Regions from separate parts of the Limosilactobacillus urinaemulieris genome, predicted to be linked through region 2. Evidence: predicted binding sites of a transcription regulator. Region 2 holds the regulator's gene; each other region holds the start of a gene.
The links. The regulator CtsR, encoded in region 2, represses protease genes until heat stress. The targets are predictions, from matches to a motif close to TTGGTCAAAAAAGGTCAAANA.

Region 1 (6,965 bases), on a different contig from region 2:
AAATTGATCGTACTTATCGTGCAAGTCTTGAGCAAGGTGATCCCGCTTAAAGCGACGACCGAATGGTTCAATTCCCGCCTCTTTAAGTTCTTCCATCTTTTCGCGACGAACGCGCATTTGATCTAATTCTTGTGACACGTACTTTCTCCTCCTCTTAATTAAGCGTGCTTCCGTTGCTCTTTTTTCAATTCACGCTCAGCTGTTTGTTCAGCAAACCGATCAAAAATATCATTCATTTCCTGGCGAGTCTCCGCTTCAACTAACGAAGCTTTGGTTCGAGCAGAACGTGGAATCCCCTTAAGGTAGTAAGTAGAAAGACCGCGAAATTCCCGAACTCCCACATATTCACCTTTGAGGTCAATCAAACGATTAAGGTGTTCCTTAGCCATCTTAATTTTTTGTTCAGGTGTGGCTTCAGGAAGAAGCTCGCCAGTTTCCAAGTAATGTTCTGTTCGCTTTAACATCCATGGGTTACCAAGAGCTGCTCGACCAATCATTGCAGCGGTTGCTCCCGTCTCATCCAGAATCCGCTTAGCATCTTCTGGAGTCCGAACATCACCATTAGCCATAAATGGAATTGATAAATGATCTGCCACTTCTTTTAGTATATTCCAATCAGCGTGTCCCGTATACATTTGTTTTCGGGTCCGACCGTGCATTGCTAATGCTGCAGCACCAGCCCGTTCAGCAGCCATGGCATTCTCAACGGCATAAATATGCTTATCATCCCAGCCTGTCCGCATTTTCACCGTAACTGGTTTCTTTACTGCATCAGTAACATAGGATACCATTTCGTAAACCTTATTTGGATCGAGCAACCATCGTGCACCAGCATCAGTTTTAACAACCTTGTTAACTGGACATCCCATATTAATATCAATCACATCAGCTGCTGTATGTTCATCAACATACTTAGCGGCCTGAACTAAGGTTTCCTTTGTACCACCAAAAATCTGGATTCCCATCGGGTGCTCACTTGGATCAACATCCATCATATTCAATGTTTTCTTGTTATGGTACATAATTCCCCGATCAGAAATCATCTCGCAGACTACGTATCCTGCACCAAACTCCTTACAAATTACCCGAAATGCCGAGTTGGTAACTCCAGCCATTGGGGCAACCACAACCTGGTTAGGAATTTCGACATTTCCAATATGCCACTTCATTTTTTCACCTCATTATAAAATTAATGTGAACTGCACTGGCTAATTCTTCGTTCAATAACCAAATCATGATAGCACATCATCGATTTTTCACCAAATAAATTGGGCTATTTGGATTCGTCTTGGTCCATTTTGGCATAGATATCTTTTAATTCCTGCTCATTAAACTCATACTTCTTACCACAGAATTGGCAAACCGCTTCAGCATGGTGATCTTCATTAATCATCTTTTCCAGGTCCTTCTTTGAGATACTTGCCAACGCGTGAGCGAACCGTTCCTTACTGCAATCGCAACGGTATGAAACCGGCATCCGGTCTAAAATCCTCAATTGATCACCAAAGATTCGTTTCAGGATATCCTCAGGAGTATCACCATCCCGAAGCATTTCTGATACTAATGGTAACTCCTTCAATTTCTTCTCAAGTTTACTAATTTCTTCATCACTTGCCCCAGGGAGCACTTGAATCATAAAACCACCAGCGACTTCAATCGACTCATCAGGATTAACAAAAACAGAAAGACCGACTGCTGATGGAATTTGTTCAGATTGGGCAAGGTAATAGGTAAAGTCATCACCGAGTTCACCAGAAACCAAATTAACCTGTCCAGTATATGGAGTCTTATCGCCAGGTGCCATTTTAGTAACAGATAATGTACCGTGCTTTCCAATCGCTCCAGAAACGTCAATTTTTCCCTTTTCATTGGCCGGTAAACTAACATGGTTATTCCCCATGTAGCCCTTAACTGTCCCTTGAGCCGTTCCGTCAGTAACAATAAACCCAACCGGACCATCACCCTGAATTTTAACGGTCATTCCTGCTTCTCCTTGTAGACTGGCAGTTGCTAACAGGAGGGTCCCGATTAATGTTCGACCTAGAGCAGCTGAAGAAGCACTCCACGTATCATGGATTTCATGGGCCTTTTCAACTAATTGACTGGCATTAACCGCATAGGCACGAAACTTACCATCCTTGCTAATACTTTTTACTAAATAATCTGTCGATTTCATTTTTACCATCCTTTCACGTAAAAAACAGGAAGAACATGACCGTCCTGCCGGCTTATTCCCCCTGTTTCTCAATCTAATTATTTATCTTGCTCATCCGAAGCATCAGAATGATCGGAATCTGAGTCTGCATCACTAGCAGATGTTGGTGCATCAGCTGCTTCACTGTTTGGAGTATCAGCAGCTTGTGGAGCTTCTCCATCTGTAGCTGAACTACTTGCTTTTAGTTGTTCAGTTGCATTACTGTGCTTCTCATCTTCTAATCTTTCCAAAGCACGCTTCGACTCTTCAAAGGTTTGTGCACGGGCTTCTTCATCAGCCGCAGCAATATCCTTATCAGGCAATTTTCCCGTCTTATAAAGACTAAGAATTTGCTTTTCATCAAGTGTTTCGTACTTCAATAATGCTTCAGCAATCAGCTTATGTTGTTCACGGTGGGTCTCAATGATGTGAAGAGCTTGTTCATGTCCTTCACGAAGAATCCGGCGAACTTCCTCGTCAACTAAGGCAGCAGTCTTTTCAGAGTATGGCGACTGGTCGTAGCCCTGACCCGTAAATACTTGACCAGAACTTTGTAATTCAACAGGACCAATCTTATCACTCATCCCGTATTGGGTAACCATTGCCCGTGCGATTTGAGTTGCTTGTTCAAAGTCATTAGAAGCACCTGAAGATTGAGACTTGAAGATTAATTCTTCAGCTGCACGACCACCCATTAATCCGGCGATCTGTTCTTCAGCGTTCTTCTTAGACATTAACATTTGATCTTCACGTGGCAGCATAATAGCGTAGCCACCAGCACGACCACGAGGAACAATTGTTACCTTATGGACGACTCGAGCGTCATTCAAGACAAGCCCAACAATTGTGTGCCCTGCTTCGTGGTAAGCAACAGTCCGTCGTTCTTGCTTTGATTCAACCCGATCATGCTTAGCTGGACCAGCAATTACCCGGTCTTCAGCTTCATCTAGATCAGCAGCATCAATTTGCGTCTTGTTTCGGCGAGCAGCTAATAGCGCAGCTTCATTTAGCAAGTTAGCCAAGTCAGCACCGACAAAGCCAGGCGTTTGCTTAGCAATTTCCTTCAGATCAACATCAGCTGCCAGTGGCTTATTTTTAGCATGAACACGGAGAATAGCTTCACGTCCCTTAACATCTGGACGGCCAACTAGAATCTTCCGGTCAAACCGACCTGGACGAAGCAAAGCAGGATCCAAGACATCAGAACGGTTAGTAGCAGCCATTACGATGACTCCTTCGTCACCTTGGAACCCATCCATTTCAACCAATAATTGGTTCAGGGTTTGTTCACGTTCATCATGGCCACCACCCATTCCGGCACCACGCCGTCGACCAACGGCATCAATTTCATCAATGAAAATGATTGCAGGGGCTGCTTTTTTAGCCTGTTCGAATAAGTCCCGAACCCGGCTAGCACCAACACCGACAAACATTTCAACGAAGTCAGAACCAGAAATTGAGAAGAATGGAACTCCAGATTCACCAGCGACCGCCTTTGCAAGCAAGGTCTTACCAGTACCTGGAGGACCCTCAAGCAGAACACCAGATGGGATCTTAGCACCCAAACGAGTGAACTTCTTTGGATTCTTTAAGAATTCAACAACTTCAACCAATTCTTGCTTTTCTTCTTCTTCACCAGCAACGTCAGAGAACCGAACCTTGTTTTTCTTGGCATCAGCAGGCTTTGCTTTTGTCTTACCAAAGCTCATTACTCCACGACCACCGCCACCTTGGCCAGCTTGACCCATCATCATGTAGAAGAAGAATATCATGATGATTAGTGGTAGGACAGTCAACAGCAAGTTCATCCAAACACTGTTAGATTCCTCTGCCCGTGTACTGATCTTAACGTTATCCCGATTAGCATACTTTTGCAGTTGACTAACAGTTACGTCACTTTGTAATACCGAACTTTGGAAGTGGTTAACTTTACTGTTTCGTTGCGTGGCAAAACCAAAACTATTAGCAGAATTATTATCAACAGATTGTGGCTTACGATAAGTACCAGTAATCTTGTAAACTCCGCCATTTGGCTGTAGCTGGAAACTCTTAACCTTGTTACTCTTCAATTCAGAGATAAACTCTGTTTGTGAGACAGTCTTACTTTGTCCATTGTTTTGGCTTCCACCAAAGAAAAAGTAAGCAATTCCCATAATACATAAGAAAATCACTGCGTAGAAGAGAACGTTATGAGTAAAATTATTGTTTCTCCGATTGTTATTCATAACAACCTCCTATCTACCAGCAACAATAGTGTGGTTACAATTGTAGTGACTATCATAGCATAATTGACAAATATTGACCAGCCAATTATCGCGCTGATAATCACCACCCATCATTGGTCAATTTTACATTTTTTAAATTAACTTTTCCACTGATTTGACAGTAACTAATCTCAAACAAAAAGACGAGGAAAATTTCCCTCGCCATCACCTTATTAATTCTTTTCATAAACAGCCGGCTTTAAAATTCCAACATACGGAAGATTCCTGTAGTATCCTTGGTAATCCAAGCCATAACCAACTAGAAATTCATTAGGGACATTAAAGCCAACATAATCGGCCTTCACTTCAACTTGCCGTCCCTCAGGCTTATCTAACAAAGTACATACCTTAACACTCTTTGCACCGCGTTCTTTTAAGAGATCAATTAGGTACTTTAGAGTATGACCAGTATCAACAATATCTTCCATAATAAGAATTGAACGATCACGGACATCTGACTTCAAATCCTGAACCAGTTTTACTTTCCCGGTGGAAGAAGTTCCGCCGTAGTAACTAGAAACATCAATAAAATCAAGCTTAGCCATTATGTCCATTCGCTTGATCATATCAACAGTAAATAAAACGGCCCCAGTCATTACAGAAATAATCAACGGGCGCTGATCCTTATATTCAGCAGTCAGTTGATCAGCCAGTTCATCCATTCGTCGATTAATTTCTTCCTTACTGTATAAAACTCGTTCAATATCGTTATTCATTCTTTTCTCCTCTTCAAATCGTGCCTGCCAATAAATAATTGTTGCCACCGGGTAGTGTAGTCGCGGGGACGAGTAAACCATCCCCATTTACGCCCAACAACCCAAACAACATTATCTTGAGCGTCAACAATTACTAGCTGCTGATTACGTCTTGATAACGGCACTTTCTGATCAATTAAAACCCGACTAACTTTTTGGTGGCCGCCATCCTTTAATGGCAGCCGATCTCGTTCTCGCCACCGCCGAATCGTTAATGGGAACTGCTCAGGTGCTAACCACATTTCTTGACAGTATTCTTCCTGATTAAAGAAGGCCCGATCCTTAGCGATCGCAATTTGATAATCGTTTTCAATTGAATACCAACGGCCCAATTTTACCACAGAATTTATGGAAGTTTGAGTTTTTTGTAGCGATTGATTAACATTTTTTATAAATAGTTCGGAATAGTTCTTAAATAGTACCAAATCAGGGGTGACTTGACGTTCAAACTGGGGTAAATGACGATTATTAATGTCTGCAAGTAACTGTTCAATAAAGCCCCGTTTCAATCCTAAGACACCGGTTTTCTCTAACCACCGTACTAAAACCAGCCGCTCCTTAGCTAGAGATAACTGAGATAGTTCTTTTATATCCAGATGGCCATCCTTGTTACTAAGTTTTGCTAATTGTTCTTGAGCAAACTGGTTTTCAAGTTCAACCGCTAACTCGATCTGTTCATGGTAACTGCTTAAAGAAGCTAAGAAATTGGAATTTTCCTTTTCTAATAATGGAATGACTTGATGACGAAAACGGTTGCGACTAACAGTTAGTTCGTTGTTAGTTAAATCTTCATACCACTTTAAATGATTATTGATCGCATACTCACGCAAGCGGTGTTTAGGAAAGCTTAAGAGAGGCCGTTCAAGCACTCCTGATGCAAAAGGCCGCTTTTCTTCAATCCCGATTAACTGGTGCAATTGACCACCGCGAGTAAGTTTCATTAGCATTGTTTCAGCAAGATCATTTTGGTGATGCGCCGTCAGTAAAATCGTTGCTTGCTCTTCCTTCATTACCTGAGCGAAAAAACGATAACGCATTTTTCGGGCAGATTCTTCAATCCCAGTTTGTGGATGATCAGCTAACGACCAGTGGTAAACGAATAATTTGAGCTGGTGTGCATTACAGTAATCACGAATAAATCGTTCCTCTTCCTCACTCTGCTTTCGTAGCCGATGATTAACATGGGCAACAATTATTTGGGGACGAATATTTGCGGGAAGTTCCTGTAGCAATGCTAACAAGACCATTGAATCTACCCCCGTTGAAACCGCCACGACTACTCTATCATTTTTAGTAAAAAAGCGACCCCGTTCCAGGTGCCGCTTAAATTCGTTGTTTAGTTCCATCTTAGCTTCGACGACCGCCACGACCGCCACGCTTACCGTCAGTTTGACGCTTTAGTGTTGAAAGACGAGATTCGCTTTCCTTCAAGTATCCAGCTAACATTTCATCAAAATTTTCGTGGTGTCGCGATTGATGATGGCCTGAGTTGAATCCACGGTGGTAACCATGCTGACTTTGATGCTCAAAATCATTATTCCGGTGTTCATGATGCTCATGATGGAGGTTATTATGACGATGCTCGCGATGTTCGCCATGTTCTTCGTTATGATGGTGTTCTTCTGCATCCTTCATGGATAAAGCAATTTTGCCATCATCGCCAACCTTAGTGACCTTAACAGTCACAGTATCACCAACTGATAATACATCATGAATGTCTTTTACGTAATTATTTGAAATCTGACTAATATG
Region 2 (6,965 bases):
CTGTAAGTGAACTTAAATATCACGCAACTCTGTATCCTTTTGGGCCAATTTTTGCGTTTGTTCTTTGTACAATTGTTATTTGTGGACAGAATGTTGAGGCCTTCGCAAAACTTGACTGGTCAAATATTTTGATTACATACATGAGTGTGCCGCTATTCTTGATTTTGTTCTTCTACTACAAAATTCGCTATAGGACCCATATTATTCCGTTGAAGAAGGTAGATCTTTCTCGGCGGACTAAGGGTGAAAAGTATGATCCGGAACAAAATTAATTAAAATTTGAAGAGGGTTTCTATACCTGGAAAATTTAGGTATAGGGATCCTCTTTGAATTTAGGAAGAGACTTCTAATTCAGTCTCTTCTTTTTTTTGATGTTCAATGTTAGAATAGTAAAGTTGCTTTTTTATAATTTAAAGGGGGAGAAGCATTTAATGATTGCACTTGCAGGGACAATTGGTGCCGGGAAGACAAGTCTAACCGGATTACTGGCTGATCATTTGAATAGCCAAGCATTTTATGAATCTGTTGATGATAATAAGATTTTGCCGCTCTTTTATAAGGACCCGAAAAAGTATGGCTTTTTACTGCAGATTTACTTTTTGAATCGACGACTAGATGAGATTAAAGATTCTTTTGGCAATGATTTAAATGTCCTTGATCGCTCGATCTTTGAAGATGCATTGTTGTTTAAGCTTAATGCTGATATGGGGCGGGCAACCGAAACAGAATCAGATATTTACTCATCATTACTGCACAATATGATGGAAGAATTACCTGAACAACCTCACCAAAAAGCACCTAATCTGCTAATTACGATTCAAGTTTCATTTGAAACAATGCTGGAGCGGATAAAAAAACGTGGTCGGTCATACGAACAACTTGCCAATGATCCATCCCTTTATAATTACTACAAAAACCTTAATGAACGTTACCGGGATTGGTATCAACAATACGATGCTAGTCCTAAGATGTTGATTGATGGGGATAAGTATGACTTTGTTGAGGATCCAGCGGCGGCACGCCAAGTGTTGAAAATGATTGATCAAAAATTAATTGAACTTGGTTTAAAATAATTGTTGACACTAAATTTAAATGATGATATATTAATAAAGTTCCATTATGAATATATCATTTTTCGGAGGATTAGCTCAGTTGGGAGAGCATCTGCCTTACAAGCAGGAGGTCACAGGTTCGAGCCCTGTATCCTCCATATGCGGATGTGGCGGAATTGGCAGACGCGCAAGATTTAGGATCTTGTATCTTTTAGATGTAAGGGTTCAAGTCCCTTCATCCGCATTTGGAATAAGACTTTATTTCAAAATCATATTGACATCGGTCTGTGACACGTGGTATATTAATTATCGTTGCAGAACAGTTATGCGGAAGTAGTTCAGTGGTAGAACATCACCTTGCCATGGTGGGGGTCGCGGGTTCGAATCCCGTCTTCCGCTCTTTATGCACCCATAGCGCAATTGGATAGAGTGTCTGACTACGAATCAGAAGGTTGAAGGTTCGACTCCTTCTGGGTGCACTACTTGAATGCGTGGCACACTACTTAGTGTTGTCACGCTTTTTCTTTTCGGAACTTAGCTCAGCTTGGTAGAGCGCTGCGTTCGGGACGCAGAGGTCGCAAGTTCAAATCTTGTAGTTCCGATTATTATAATATAGAGGGCAGGGAAACTAAGTTGTTAGTTCTATCCTGCTTTTTTAGTAGTAATGACTTGGTGAAGACACCTTACTTTAAATTACACTTTAATTCTTAGGAACGGCTTATGACAAGGAAATTATTCTACTTATTATTAATACCGGTAATTATTTTGGGAGTGCTTCTTTGGAGTCCACAAAAAAATGTGAACGCCAGTCAGGTTGATAGGAAAACCAAGGTAGAATTACAGACATACCTTCATGATCACCATATCAATGGAATTATCCTAGTTAATGGGAAGCGAGATCAACCATTAGTCTTAAAAAATAAAATTACAGCTAACCCAGCACAGGTTGTTACTCCTAATGCTCTATTTCCAATTGGTTCGTTACAAAAATTGATAACAGGGGTTGCGATATACCAGCTCGTTCAAAGGGGAGAGTTGAAGTGGGAGACACCACTAAGTAAATATTATCCCCAAATCCAAGGGAGCAACCAAATAACGTTACAACAGTTAATGACCCATACAAGTGGTTTGCAAAATGATGGTGCGTTGCCGAAGAAAACTTTAAATAATGAAAAAAGTCAGGAACGTTTCTCCCTTCATCATTTTAAGAATACAGCCAGTCATGATTGGAATTATCAGGATATTGATTTTGAGGTATTAGGTGCTATTATTCGCCAGCGAACACATGATAAATATGCTCGTTTTATAAAAAAGACGGTTTTAAAGTCAGCAAATCACCATCAGCTAAAAATGGTGTATCAGGTAAAGCCACGTCAAGTATTGCAAACTATGCAGCCGGGTGTGACTTGGCAGATACTATCACAAACTGCTTCGTCAGAAATTGGTGCTGGTGATTTATTGCTTTCACCATTAAACTATTGGAAATTTATTTACCACGACGTAATCGGTAAACCAAAACTTATTAAGAACTTTGCTAACCAACCAAAGAGCCAGCGTGAAGCTTATTTTGGTGGCGTTTATTTTCAAGGAACAGTTATTCGGGCTAATGGTAGTGAGCCAGGATATAATTGCTGTTTTTTTGCGGATTATAAAACTAAACGAACGTTGATGCTATTTACTAATAATATTGATTATCAAACTCTTCGCCAAACTGCTGAAGACCTTTATGAAATTTACTATGGTGAACAAATTCAGTCATAGTGCATAAAATTTATTTGCTAAAACACTCACAATTGGTATTGATTAGGTGATGCTAGCTTCAGTAAATTAATAAGAAACTAATGGATATTGGTCTGTTGATTTTCTGTTTATTTATTCACAAAAGCGCTTTAAAAACCAAAATGAATTTGTTATTATATTTTGTGTAAATGATAACAAGTTCAAAGGAGATTTTAGATTATGAAAGCTGCTGTTATTAACGATCCAGTAGATGGTTACGTTACTGTTAAGGATGTTCAACTTCGGGATCTTAAACCTGGTGAAGCCCTAGTTGACATGGAATATTGTGGTCTTTGTCACACTGACTTGCACGTTGCTGCTGGTGATTTTGGTAAGAAGCCAGGACGGATTATTGGTCACGAAGGTGTTGGTCGTGTATCTAAAGTTGCTCCTGGTGTTACTTCCTTAAAGGTTGGGGATCGGGTATCAATTGCTTGGTTCTTCAAGGGTTGTGGACACTGTGAATACTGCCTCACTGGTCGTGAAACACTTTGTCGGAACGTTTTGAATGCTGGTTACACTGCTGATGGTGCAATGGCTCAACAATGTATCGTTCCTGCTGATTATGCTGTTAAGGTTCCAGAAGGTCTTGACCCAGTTGAAGCTACTTCATTAACTTGTGCCGGTGTTACTATGTACAAGGCATTGAAGGTTGCTGACATCAAGCCAGGTCAATGGGTATCTATTGTTGGTGCTGGTGGTCTTGGTAACTTGGGTATTCAATTTGCCCACAATGTTTTCGGCGCTCACGTTATTGCCGTTGATGGTAACCCTGAAAAACTTGAAGCTGCTAAGGAAAACGGTGCTGAAATTGTTATTAACCGTCACGATGGCGATGTTGATAAGCAAATCCAAGAAAAGGTTGGCGGTGTCCACGCTGCTGTTGTAACTGCTGTTTCAGCTTCAGCATTTGACCAAGCCGTTGATTCACTTCGTCCAGATGGTAAGTTGGTTGCCGTTGCTCTTCCACAAGGTGACATGAAGCTTAACATTGCTAAGACTGTTCTTGACGGGATTATCGTTGCTGGTTCATTAGTTGGTACTCGTCAAGACTTGGCTGAATGTTTCCAATTTGGTGCTGAAGGCAAGGTTCACCCAATTGTTAAGACTCGGAAGTTAAGCGAAATCAATGACATGATCCAAGAATTAAAGGATAACAAGGTTGTTGGTCGGAACGTTGTTGACTTCAGCTTAGAAGATTAATCTATAAAATATCCCCTTTTTGAAATTTAGCGAGAGAGGCTGAGAACTAACTCAGTCTCTTTGCTATTTTAAAGATAGTTAATATAACAGCGCAGTAGCCATCTTTCTTACAGACTAGTTTCGCGTCGGCGGAGGTGGGACAACGAACTAGGCAAGTTAGTTCTATCCCACTATCAAACATAAATAAGCTCCTAGAGTAAGGTGAAGCCAAACTCTGGGGGCTTTATATGTTATGTGTTATTTGCTTTTTATCTCAGCAATGGAAAGTATGTCACAGCCTTTTTCTTAAATGATTTGCTGATGCTTATTCTTTTAGTGAGATAGTTTTCTGGTCCCTGAATTAATATTGTGGTAAAATTTGGTCAAGATTAGTCAAGAAATTTGGAGGTGATGGGATGGAAGAGAAAAGTATTTCTGACATTATTGAGGAGTATTTGAAACAAATCCTTGGTGAGTCATCTCAAATTGAAATTCGTCGTTCGGAAATTGCCAATCATTTTGATGTTGTTCCGTCACAAATTAATTATGTAATTAAAACCCGATTTACTATTCAGCATGGATACCTAGTGCAAAGTAAACGTGGTGGTGGCGGCTATATTCGAATTGAGCGCGTTAATTTACTTGATAATGTTGATGTGTTAAACTCACTAATCCAAGCAATTGGGGATTCAATTAGTGAGCGTGATGCTTATGACATTATTCGAACGCTTTATGATGAAAAAGTGCTGACAAGGCGAGAGGGGGACTTAATGTTAGTTGCCTTGTCAAAGCAAACCCTAAATGTGAATGATTGTAATGTTGAAGCTCGGTTAAGAGCAAGAATTTTAATTTCAATGCTTAATCGTTTACGGTATGAGAGCTAGGAGGAAAGCAGTTAATGGATAATATGTTTACACCAAGTGCCAAACACGTCTTGGCACTCGCCCATGAACAAGCAAAGTACTTTAAGCACCAAGCCGTTGGTACTGAACACTTATTACTCGCGTTGGCAATTGAACGGGAGGGAATTGCTAGCAAAATTTTTGAGCAATTCTCCATTACTAGCGATGATATTCAAGAAGAAATCGAGCGGATGATTGGCTATGGGACAATGGATGACATGGGCCCAGCCGATTACCTTCCATATTCTCCTAAAGCGCGTCAAGTATTAGCGCTAGCGGGACAAGAAGCACAACAGTTGAACGCTTTGAAAATTGGTACTGAGCATTTACTGCTTGCGTTGATTTCGGATGAGGGGATCCTCTCTTCCAGGATTTTAATGAGTTTAGATGTATTGCCACGACAAATCCGCAAAGTAACCTTACGTCGTCTTGGTGTATCAGATATTCAAGCACGACAGCGGTTGGGAAGACAGCCGGGACAACGTGCACGAAGATCGGAGACGCCAACTCTTGACAAGCTTGCACGCGATATGACCCAGATGGCAAGGGATGGCAAACTTGATCCCGTAATTGGTCGTGACAATGAATTGCGGCGGGTAGAACAGATCTTAAGTCGTCGAACAAAGAATAATCCAGTGTTAATTGGGGAACCCGGTGTCGGAAAGACGGCAATTGCTGAGGAACTAGCTCGGCGAATGGCTAACAATGAAGTTCCTGAAGACTTAGCACAGAAACGACTGATGATGCTTGATATGGGATCATTAGTTGCTGGGACTAAGTATCGTGGCGAGTTTGAGGATCGGCTGAAGAAGGTTATTGATGAGATTCAAAAAGATGGTCATGTGATCCTCTTCATTGATGAATTACATACTTTGATTGGTGCTGGTGGTGCTGAAGGAGCGATCGATGCTTCAAATATTTTAAAGCCTGCGCTTGCTCGCGGTGATTTGCAGACAATTGGGGCCACGACTCTTGATGAGTACCAAAAGTATATTGAATCTGATGCCGCACTAGAACGGCGGTTTGCGACTGTTCAGGTTGAAGAGCCAACTGAAAATGTTGCTTTGCAGATCCTGAATGGCTTGCGACCAAAGTATGAGGAACACCATCATGTAAAAATTGATGACGCTGCATTAAAGCAGGCCGTTAAATTATCAAGTCGGTACATCACAGACCGTTATTTACCAGATAAGGCGATCGATTTAATTGATGAAGCATCCTCAATGGTACGGATCGATGCCGAAGAAAAGGGAAATCATCAACCATCATTGACCACAAAGCTGGCACAACTCCGGCAACAAAAAGAAGCTGCAATTGAGAACCAGGATTTTGATGAAGCAGCTAATCTCCGGCAAGAGGAGTTAACATTGAAGGCTAAAGTTGACGAGCAACAGAAAGAGGCTGAACAACAATCCGCGCGGCAAAAGCTCCATACGACAGGAGAAGATGTTGCAAAAATTGTCGCTGAATGGACCGGTGTTCCGTTAACTCAGCTTAAAAAGAGCGAGAGTGAACGGCTGGTTAACCTCGAAAAGGTTCTTCATAATCGGGTTATTGGTCAAAATGAGGCTGTATCAGTAGTTGCAAAGGCAATCCGTCGAGCAAGGAGCGGGTTAAAGGATCCGCAACGGCCAATTGGATCATTTATGTTCCTTGGGCCAACAGGAGTAGGAAAAACGGAATTAGCTAAGGCTTTAGCGGCAGCAATGTTTGGCTCTGAAGATAATATGATCCGAATTGACATGTCTGAATACATGGAAAAGTACAGTACTAGTCGTTTAATCGGTGCTGCTCCAGGTTATGTTGGCTATGATGAAGGTGGTCAATTAACCGAAAAGGTTCGGCAACACCCGTATTCGGTTGTTCTATTAGATGAAGCGGAAAAAGCACACCCTGATGTCTTTAATTTACTGCTTCAGGTTCTCGACGATGGTTACTTGACTGATGCTAAGGGACGAAAAGTTGACTTCCGTAATACCATCATTATTATGACATCTAATTTGGGTGCTACTCAGCTTCAGGATGAAAAAGAGGTCGGATTTGGCGCGCG
Region 3 (6,965 bases), on a different contig from region 2:
TTGTTAATGCTCATAATCAAAATTGGTTAAATATTCGTGGTTGGTGTGATACTGAGAACAAGGGACAGTTCTACCTCCTGCACCATGAAACTATTAATGGTAAACAGACTCCTGTTATTGTCTCAGCCAATGGTGATAATGTAACAACCGATAATGTCTTTTACACTAGTCAATCAACAGCCCAAAAACAAGCTAACCACCATTACGCTGACCTTGATTACCCGCAAAGTCCCGAAGGCGAGGATGAGGTAAATAATTAAAGAGTGCGAGCCAGTTAAAACCTTCCGGTGGCTAACGATTTCTCCACCGAACGACGTTTCGTCGTCGGAGGTGGAGGTCGTTAGCTCGAGGAAGGTTAGGGCGAGCAGATTTTGGCTTTGCTGCATTAGGAATAACAATTTCTCCTGACTGGATGCTGAAAGAATCTGGGAGGGAGGTTGGTAGCACTATCAATTCCCTGGCGAGCAGATCTTAACTATGTTGCTGAGAACTTGCGGAAAGCTAACAATTTCTCGACAATTATTTAGCCCAAAACATAAACAATCCCGCCACTAGCCATTTAGCAGGTTAGTGACGGGATTACTATTTTAAAATTATTTGCGTTTTTTATTTTCCAGCTGCCTTATTAATCGCATCAATTACTGCATAACGGAACTGGTTTTTTTCTAGGGCCATTACACCTTTAATTGTCGTGCCGGCTGGGGAAGTCACCTGATCACGAAGTTCAGCCGGGAGCTTCTTAGTATCAAATGCTAGTTTTCCAGTGCCTTTAACCATACTGGAAATTAAACGATAAGCTGTTTGCCGTCCCATACCATTTGCAACGGCACCATCACTCATGGCATCCATGAAAACATCGACAAATGCTGGACCACAACCGCCAATAACGCCAACAATCTCTAGCTGATCCTCGCTAACGGGAATCACATCTCCTAAGAGCTCAAGAAAAGTAATGATTTTATTTGTATTTTCTTCAGTAATTTCTTCAGGGAGAGTTAGTCCGATTGTCCCGGCATTAACAGCAACCGGGGTGTTTGGAATCATTGCAGCCACAGTAGCATCAGCAATTACTGATTGTAATTTCTCCAATGAAACACCAGCAGCCGCCGAAATAACAGTTGTTGAAGCGGGAAGTTGGCTTAGTTCCTGAGCAATTTTCAAGGTAATTGGTGCAGGGGTAGTAAGAACAACAAAGTCAGGGTTTGCTTTGATGACATCAAGATTATTGTTTACAACGGTAAAGCCAAGCTCTTGTCCGAGAGAGGTAACACGAGGGTTAATTGGATTTTCACCAATAATCTTAAACTGTCTTGTATTTATAAGCCCCTTGATAATTGCGGAACCCATATTACCAACACCGACGACCGCGATGGTTTGTTGATTAGTCTTCATTTTGATCCTCCAATTTGACGTAATTACCGGTAATAAATGTTCCATTATCAAGCTTATACCAGATGATCTCATCATTATCACTCATCTTACCAGTGATCGTGAGTTCTTGACCATCCTTAATTTCACTAACTTTATCACCATATGGTTTATTAAAAGCATCAATTGCTTTTCCTGGGAGGTAATCAATCACTGCTTTTGTCTTTTTCATTGGGATGACTGCCATGTTGTCAGCGAGCTTAGATTGGAAATCTTTATCTTCAGTCTTAAATGGGTTATCCACAATTGTCATTTTGTCGTATTTTACCCATTGATCACTACCGATTTCGTACCAAAATTCGCCTGATTTCGTTGCAACACGGTGAAAAGCTTTCAAAACAATATCGTCCGGGAAAGGCGTACCGACTTGCATCCCGTTTGGCATATCATATACCGCAGTAACCGCATCGAGGTGAAGGTACATTTCGATTGATTCTACTTCACCCCAGTTCTTATTCCGGTAATAAACGTGAATGCTATGTGGCTGATCATCAAATTTTCCGGTTAATTCACCCTCATTTTTGATAAATTGGTAACCATCGAATTGCTTCTTTTCGACAGAATATTTTTCTCCGAGAAATCCCCGTAAAAGTTGGGGGACCACCAGATTTTCTCCAGTATCAATATTTGTGTAGTAGACCCAAATTGGGTTTCCTGTTTTGAACTTATCTTCCATCCTTTTCACCCCGTCAACTATATTTACTCTTTATTATAGCATTGATAAGGTGAAACCTCTGTGATGAACAAGTTAACAAACTGTAAAGATAGAAAGAAACTGGAAATTAACCCATTCAAGAGCCTGTTTGGATTTCCACGATTAGACTTTGGAAGTTCGGAGACTACTAGTAAATATTAAAGGCAGGGAAAAGTAAAATTTTTCCTGCCTCTTTTCATCAATAATTTAAATGTTATTTATCTGCATTTGGTGTAGCGACAACGGTAATGTTACCGTCTTTATCCAATTGTGCGGCAAGTTCGTGCGCGTCATTGTGATCAAGAACATAGTCAGCGATCCGATCTTCGATTTGTTCTTGAATTACCCGACGAAGAGGACGAGCCCCCATCTTTGGATCAAATCCTAGATCAACTAACTTCTCATCAACATCTTCAGGAACGGTGATTGATAAGTCACGGTCAGCTAACATCTTGTTAACATCACTGATCATCAGGTTAACAATCTTCATTAAGTTATCCTTGCTGAGGGCATTGAACTGAACGATGTCATCAAACCGGTTCAAGAATTCTGGCTTAAAGTAGTTGGTCAGTTTATCAATGATTGAGTGAGTACTTCCGGTTGACTCAGCACCAAAACCAACGCTAGCTTGAGCATCGCCAGTTCCAGCGTTAGAAGTCATAATAATAATCGTGTCCTTGAAACTAACGGTTCGACCTTGTGAATCAGTTAATCGACCATCGTCAAGAATTTGTAAGAACATGTGCATAACGTCAGGGTGAGCTTTTTCCACTTCGTCAAGCAAGATTAAGCTGTAAGGGTGACGACGAACTTGTTCAGTTAATTGACCAGCTTCTTCATAGCCCACATAACCTGGAGCCGCTCCGATAAGCTTTGAGGTAGATGTCTTGTCCATGTATTCTGACATGTCAAAACGGATCATTGAATCTTTAGAACCAAAAAGCTGGAGAGCAAGTTGCTTAGCTGTTTCAGTCTTCCCAACACCAGTAGGACCAACAAAGAGGAAACTACCAATTGGACGACCAGACTTGTTTAAACCAATCCGGTTTCGGCGAATTGCCCGAGCAATCTTATCAACCGCTTCAGTTTGACCAATGACATGTTCGTCAAGCTTCTTATCAAGATCCCGAAGTTGGTTTTCTTCTTGCTTCTGCAGATCACCGACAGGAATATTAGTTTTTTCTTCAACAATATCCTGCATATCCTTAACGGTTACCGTTGCGGACTCTTCAGAATGATTTTCTTCTGCTTCTTTTTTAGCCTTTTCAAGCTTGCTTACCTGATCACGATAAAAGGCGGCCTTTTCGTAGTCTTGATTATCTGCTGCTTGTTGCTTGTGAGCTTCAGCAGTGTGAATTTCATTTTCAATTGCATTTGGATCAACATTCTTCAATGTTAGATTCTTCCGTGAACCAGCTTCATCCATCAGGTCAATTGCCTTGTCGGGAAGGAACCGTTCCTGGATGTAGCGGTCAGAAAGTTTAGCGGCCGCAATGATTGCATCGTCGGTGTACTTAACATGGTGATAATCTTGATACCGCCCTTTAATTCCGTTAAGGATCCGAATTGTTTCTTCAACTGAAGGTTCGTTAACTTCAACTGGTTGGAAACGCCGTGCAAGGGCGGCATCTTTTTCAATCTTCCGGTATTCATTAAGAGTAGTTGCGCCAAGAAGTTGGAAGTCACCACGCGCAAGGGCAGGCTTTAGAACATTTCCGGCATCCATGCCGCCTTCAGCATTTCCGGCACCCATGATTTCGTGAATTTCATCAATGAAGAGAATAATGTTCTTGTTCTTCCGGACTTCTGCCATTAATTGTTGCATTCGCTTTTCAAATTGTCCCCGGATACCGGTTCCTTGAACAAGGGAAACAACATCGAGTCGGATAATTTCCTTGTTAGCAAGTTTTTCTGGTACTTCACCGGAAACAATTGCGGTAGCTAAACCTTCAACGACAGCAGTCTTCCCAACACCGGCTTCACCGATTAAGACCGGGTTGTTCTTAGTTCGTCGATTAAGGATTTCAATAACCCGCTTGATTTCATTATCACGACCAATAACTGGATCAATTTTTCCTTGGCGAGCAAGATCAGTTAAGTTAATACCGTACTGACCGAGAATTCCCTTACCACGACCGCCGTTACCGCCTTGTCGTTGGTTTTGACCGCTAAAAGCAGCACCGTTGCCAGCGGCTTGTTGGCTTTGCATATTATTCATGGCATTCATGAAGTCTTCGAGGCTTCCAAAACCGAAATTATTCATTCCGTTACCTCCATTCATCATATTTGTTTGCATATTTTGTAATTTTTGGTAGCAATTTTGACATAAATCGAGTTGAACTCGTTGGCCATTAAGGTTCATTTGTAAATGGATCGTTGCAGGATTCTGATGACAATTTTGACAAAGCACCGTAAAAATACCCCCTTAATAAAATAGATCCGACCATCGAAAAGGAAATTATTATCTTTGACCTTTCCTGACCATTGGTGTTAATTATACTTACTTTTTGTTTGACTGCAAGTTAAATGAATCAGTTTAAGAAAAAATTAGTCAAACTTTCTATTAAATTTTAGCACTCTTGATTGATGAATGCTAAAATAAGGGTGATGAAAAAGTCAGGGATCCTTTAATGAGGTGGTTAAATGACAGAAAGAGATTATCAACAAGAACTTGATGACTTGCATTCGGGAAAGACTAGTCATTTTGATATTACTCCAGAGGAATTTCAAGCGTTTCAGCCGATTTTTCATGGTTACCAATACCGGACACAAATTGAAGCAGAAGCCCATCGTGGGGGAACGCTTACATATCGATTAAAAAAGCGATAACCAATCGTTGAGAGAACTTGTAATTGAAGTTTACAATTGCTAAAATAAAAGCAATGAAATTATCAGGGCTTGGCCACTGACAATTTGCTAATATGCTCGAAGGAGAATGATTAATTATGGAAAAACGTGATTTTACAATTACATCTGAGACAGGTATTCACGCTCGTCCAGCAACTATCCTGGTTCAAGCAGCTTCTAAGTATAACTCTGATGTTACCCTTTCATACGAAGGTAAGAGTGTTAACTTGAAGTCCATCATGGGTGTTATGTCACTCGGTGTTGGTCAAAATGCTTCAGTTACCATTACTGCTAAGGGTGACGACGAAAAGGAAGCTTTGGATGCCGTTGCTGAAACAATGAAGAAGGAAGGCTTAACAGACTAATGTCCACACTTTTAAATGGCTTGGCAGCGAGTAGTGGAATTGCAATTGCTCCTGCCTACCTGTTAGTGGGACCAGATTTATCTGTTAACCAACAATATTCAGCAAATGAGAATCATGAGGTCAAGCGGCTTCATGATTCTTTTGCTTTAACGCTGAATGAAGTTCAAACAATCCGTAAGCATGCTCATAAGTCACTTGGTAAAAGAGCAGCTGCGGTTGTTGATGATCAGCTGGCAATTTTGAACGATCGGTCCCTTCATGCTGAAATTATTGAAAAAGTTAAGCGTAAGCATTTCACTGCAGAATGGGCAATTAAAGAAACCGAGGATGAACAACTGAAGGTCCTTGAAAAAATGAATGATAATGACTATCTTTCATCAAGAGCAACGGCACTTAAAGACGTTACTAAAAGAATGCTTAGTCATTTAATGGGGGTTAAGCTTCCTAATCCAACTCTGTTAAGTCACCGGGCAATCTTTGTGGCACAAAATATTACCCCAACTGATACTGCTCAATTTGATCGGCGCTTTGTTGCGGGGTTAATTACTGATGACGGTGGTCGAACTTCTCATTTTACAATTATGAGCAAAACACTGTCATTACCAGCGGTTGTTGGGACTGAAAGTGCCACCGATATAATAAAAAATGGTGATTTACTAATCGTTGATGGGATTCATGGCAAGGTTATTGTCAATCCATCAGAAGAGGAGGTAGATCATTACCAGCGATTGGCTGCCCAATTTGATCGTGAACAACAAGAGTGGGGGACCTTAAAGGATGAACAGACTGTTAGTACTGATGGACGTCACTTTAAGGTTGTAGCTAATGTTGGAACACCAATTGATGTCTTCGATGCTCGGCAAACCGGGGCTGAAGGAATTGGTCTTGTTCGGAGTGAATTCTTATATGCAAGTGGTGATCAATTTCCCGGTGAAAAAGAGCAGGCACAGGCTTATAAACAATTCTTAACTGAGATGCCAGGACGACGAGTAGTGGTTCGGACACTTGATATTGGTGGCGATAAAAATCTGGGGATGTTAAAACTGCCTCAAGAAAATAATCCTTTTCTTGGCTTTCGGGCAATTCGGATCGGTTTAGCCAAACCTGAAATTCTTCGTCCACAGTTGCGGGCACTTCTCCGTTCATCTGTATATGGACGGCTTGCAATTATGTTTCCAATGATCGCAACTGTTGAGGAATTTTGGCAAGCACGAAAAATCTTGGATGAAGAGCGACAACGGCTATTAGATGAAGGTGTTCAAGTAGCGGATAATATTGAAGTTGGAATGATGCTGGAAATTCCTTCAAGTGCGTTGATGGCGGATGCTTTTGCTCGCGAGGTGGATTTCTTTAGTATTGGCAGCAATGATCTAATCCAATACTTATTTGCGGCTGATCGGGGCAATCCTCGTGTTGCCTACCTTTATCAAGAATTACATCCGGCGATCCTTCGCTTAGTTAAGCGCGTGATTGATGCCGCTCATGCAGAAGGTAAATGGGTAAGCATGTGTGGTGAAATGGCAAGTAATCCGCTAGCGACCCCGTTATTAATGGCAATGGGCTTAGACGAGTTTTCGATGAATAGCAGCAGCATTTTGCATATTCGTTCCCTAATTAATCAACTTAATACC

Region 1: ftsH (ATP-dependent zinc metalloprotease FtsH) is a predicted target of CtsR. The motif match lies at 4,480-4,500, and genes of this name have one in related genera.
Region 3: MR181_RS08635 (ATP-dependent Clp protease ATP-binding subunit) is a predicted target of CtsR. The motif match lies at 4,587-4,607, and genes of this name have one in related genera.

What each region holds. Positions count from the first base shown of each region.
Region 1 covers NZ_CAKOBX010000007.1:114,030-120,994, reverse strand. Annotated here, with positions in the region: gene lysS (lysine--tRNA ligase) at 1-138, opposite strand, end outside; gene dusB (tRNA dihydrouridine synthase DusB) at 159-1,169, opposite strand; gene hslO (Hsp33 family molecular chaperone HslO) at 1,274-2,176, opposite strand; gene ftsH (ATP-dependent zinc metalloprotease FtsH) at 2,254-4,419, opposite strand; gene hpt (hypoxanthine phosphoribosyltransferase) at 4,632-5,174, opposite strand; gene tilS (tRNA lysidine(34) synthetase TilS) at 5,171-6,580, opposite strand; gene MR181_RS06285 (S1 domain-containing RNA-binding protein) at 6,561-6,965, opposite strand, start outside.
Region 2 covers NZ_CAKOBX010000002.1:174,327-181,291, reverse strand. Annotated here, with positions in the region: gene MR181_RS02300 (amino acid permease) at 1-272, shown strand, start outside; gene MR181_RS02295 (deoxynucleoside kinase) at 432-1,073, shown strand; tRNA gene MR181_RS02290 (tRNA-Val) at 1,138-1,210, shown strand; tRNA gene MR181_RS02285 (tRNA-Leu) at 1,214-1,296, shown strand; tRNA gene MR181_RS02280 (tRNA-Gly) at 1,380-1,451, shown strand; tRNA gene MR181_RS02275 (tRNA-Arg) at 1,458-1,531, shown strand; tRNA gene MR181_RS02270 (tRNA-Pro) at 1,581-1,654, shown strand; gene MR181_RS02265 (serine hydrolase domain-containing protein) at 1,773-2,813, shown strand; gene adhP (alcohol dehydrogenase AdhP) at 3,012-4,034, shown strand; gene MR181_RS02255 (CtsR family transcriptional regulator) at 4,430-4,897, shown strand; gene MR181_RS02250 (ATP-dependent Clp protease ATP-binding subunit) at 4,912-6,965, shown strand, end outside.
Region 3 covers NZ_CAKOBX010000015.1:4,286-11,250, reverse strand. Annotated here, with positions in the region: gene MR181_RS08650 (hypothetical protein) at 1-260, shown strand, start outside; gene proC (pyrroline-5-carboxylate reductase) at 607-1,392, opposite strand; gene MR181_RS08640 (MucBP domain-containing protein) at 1,382-2,104, opposite strand; gene MR181_RS08635 (ATP-dependent Clp protease ATP-binding subunit) at 2,337-4,532, opposite strand; gene MR181_RS08630 (hypothetical protein) at 4,766-4,951, shown strand; gene MR181_RS08625 (phosphocarrier protein HPr) at 5,068-5,334, shown strand; gene ptsP (phosphoenolpyruvate--protein phosphotransferase) at 5,334-6,965, shown strand, end outside.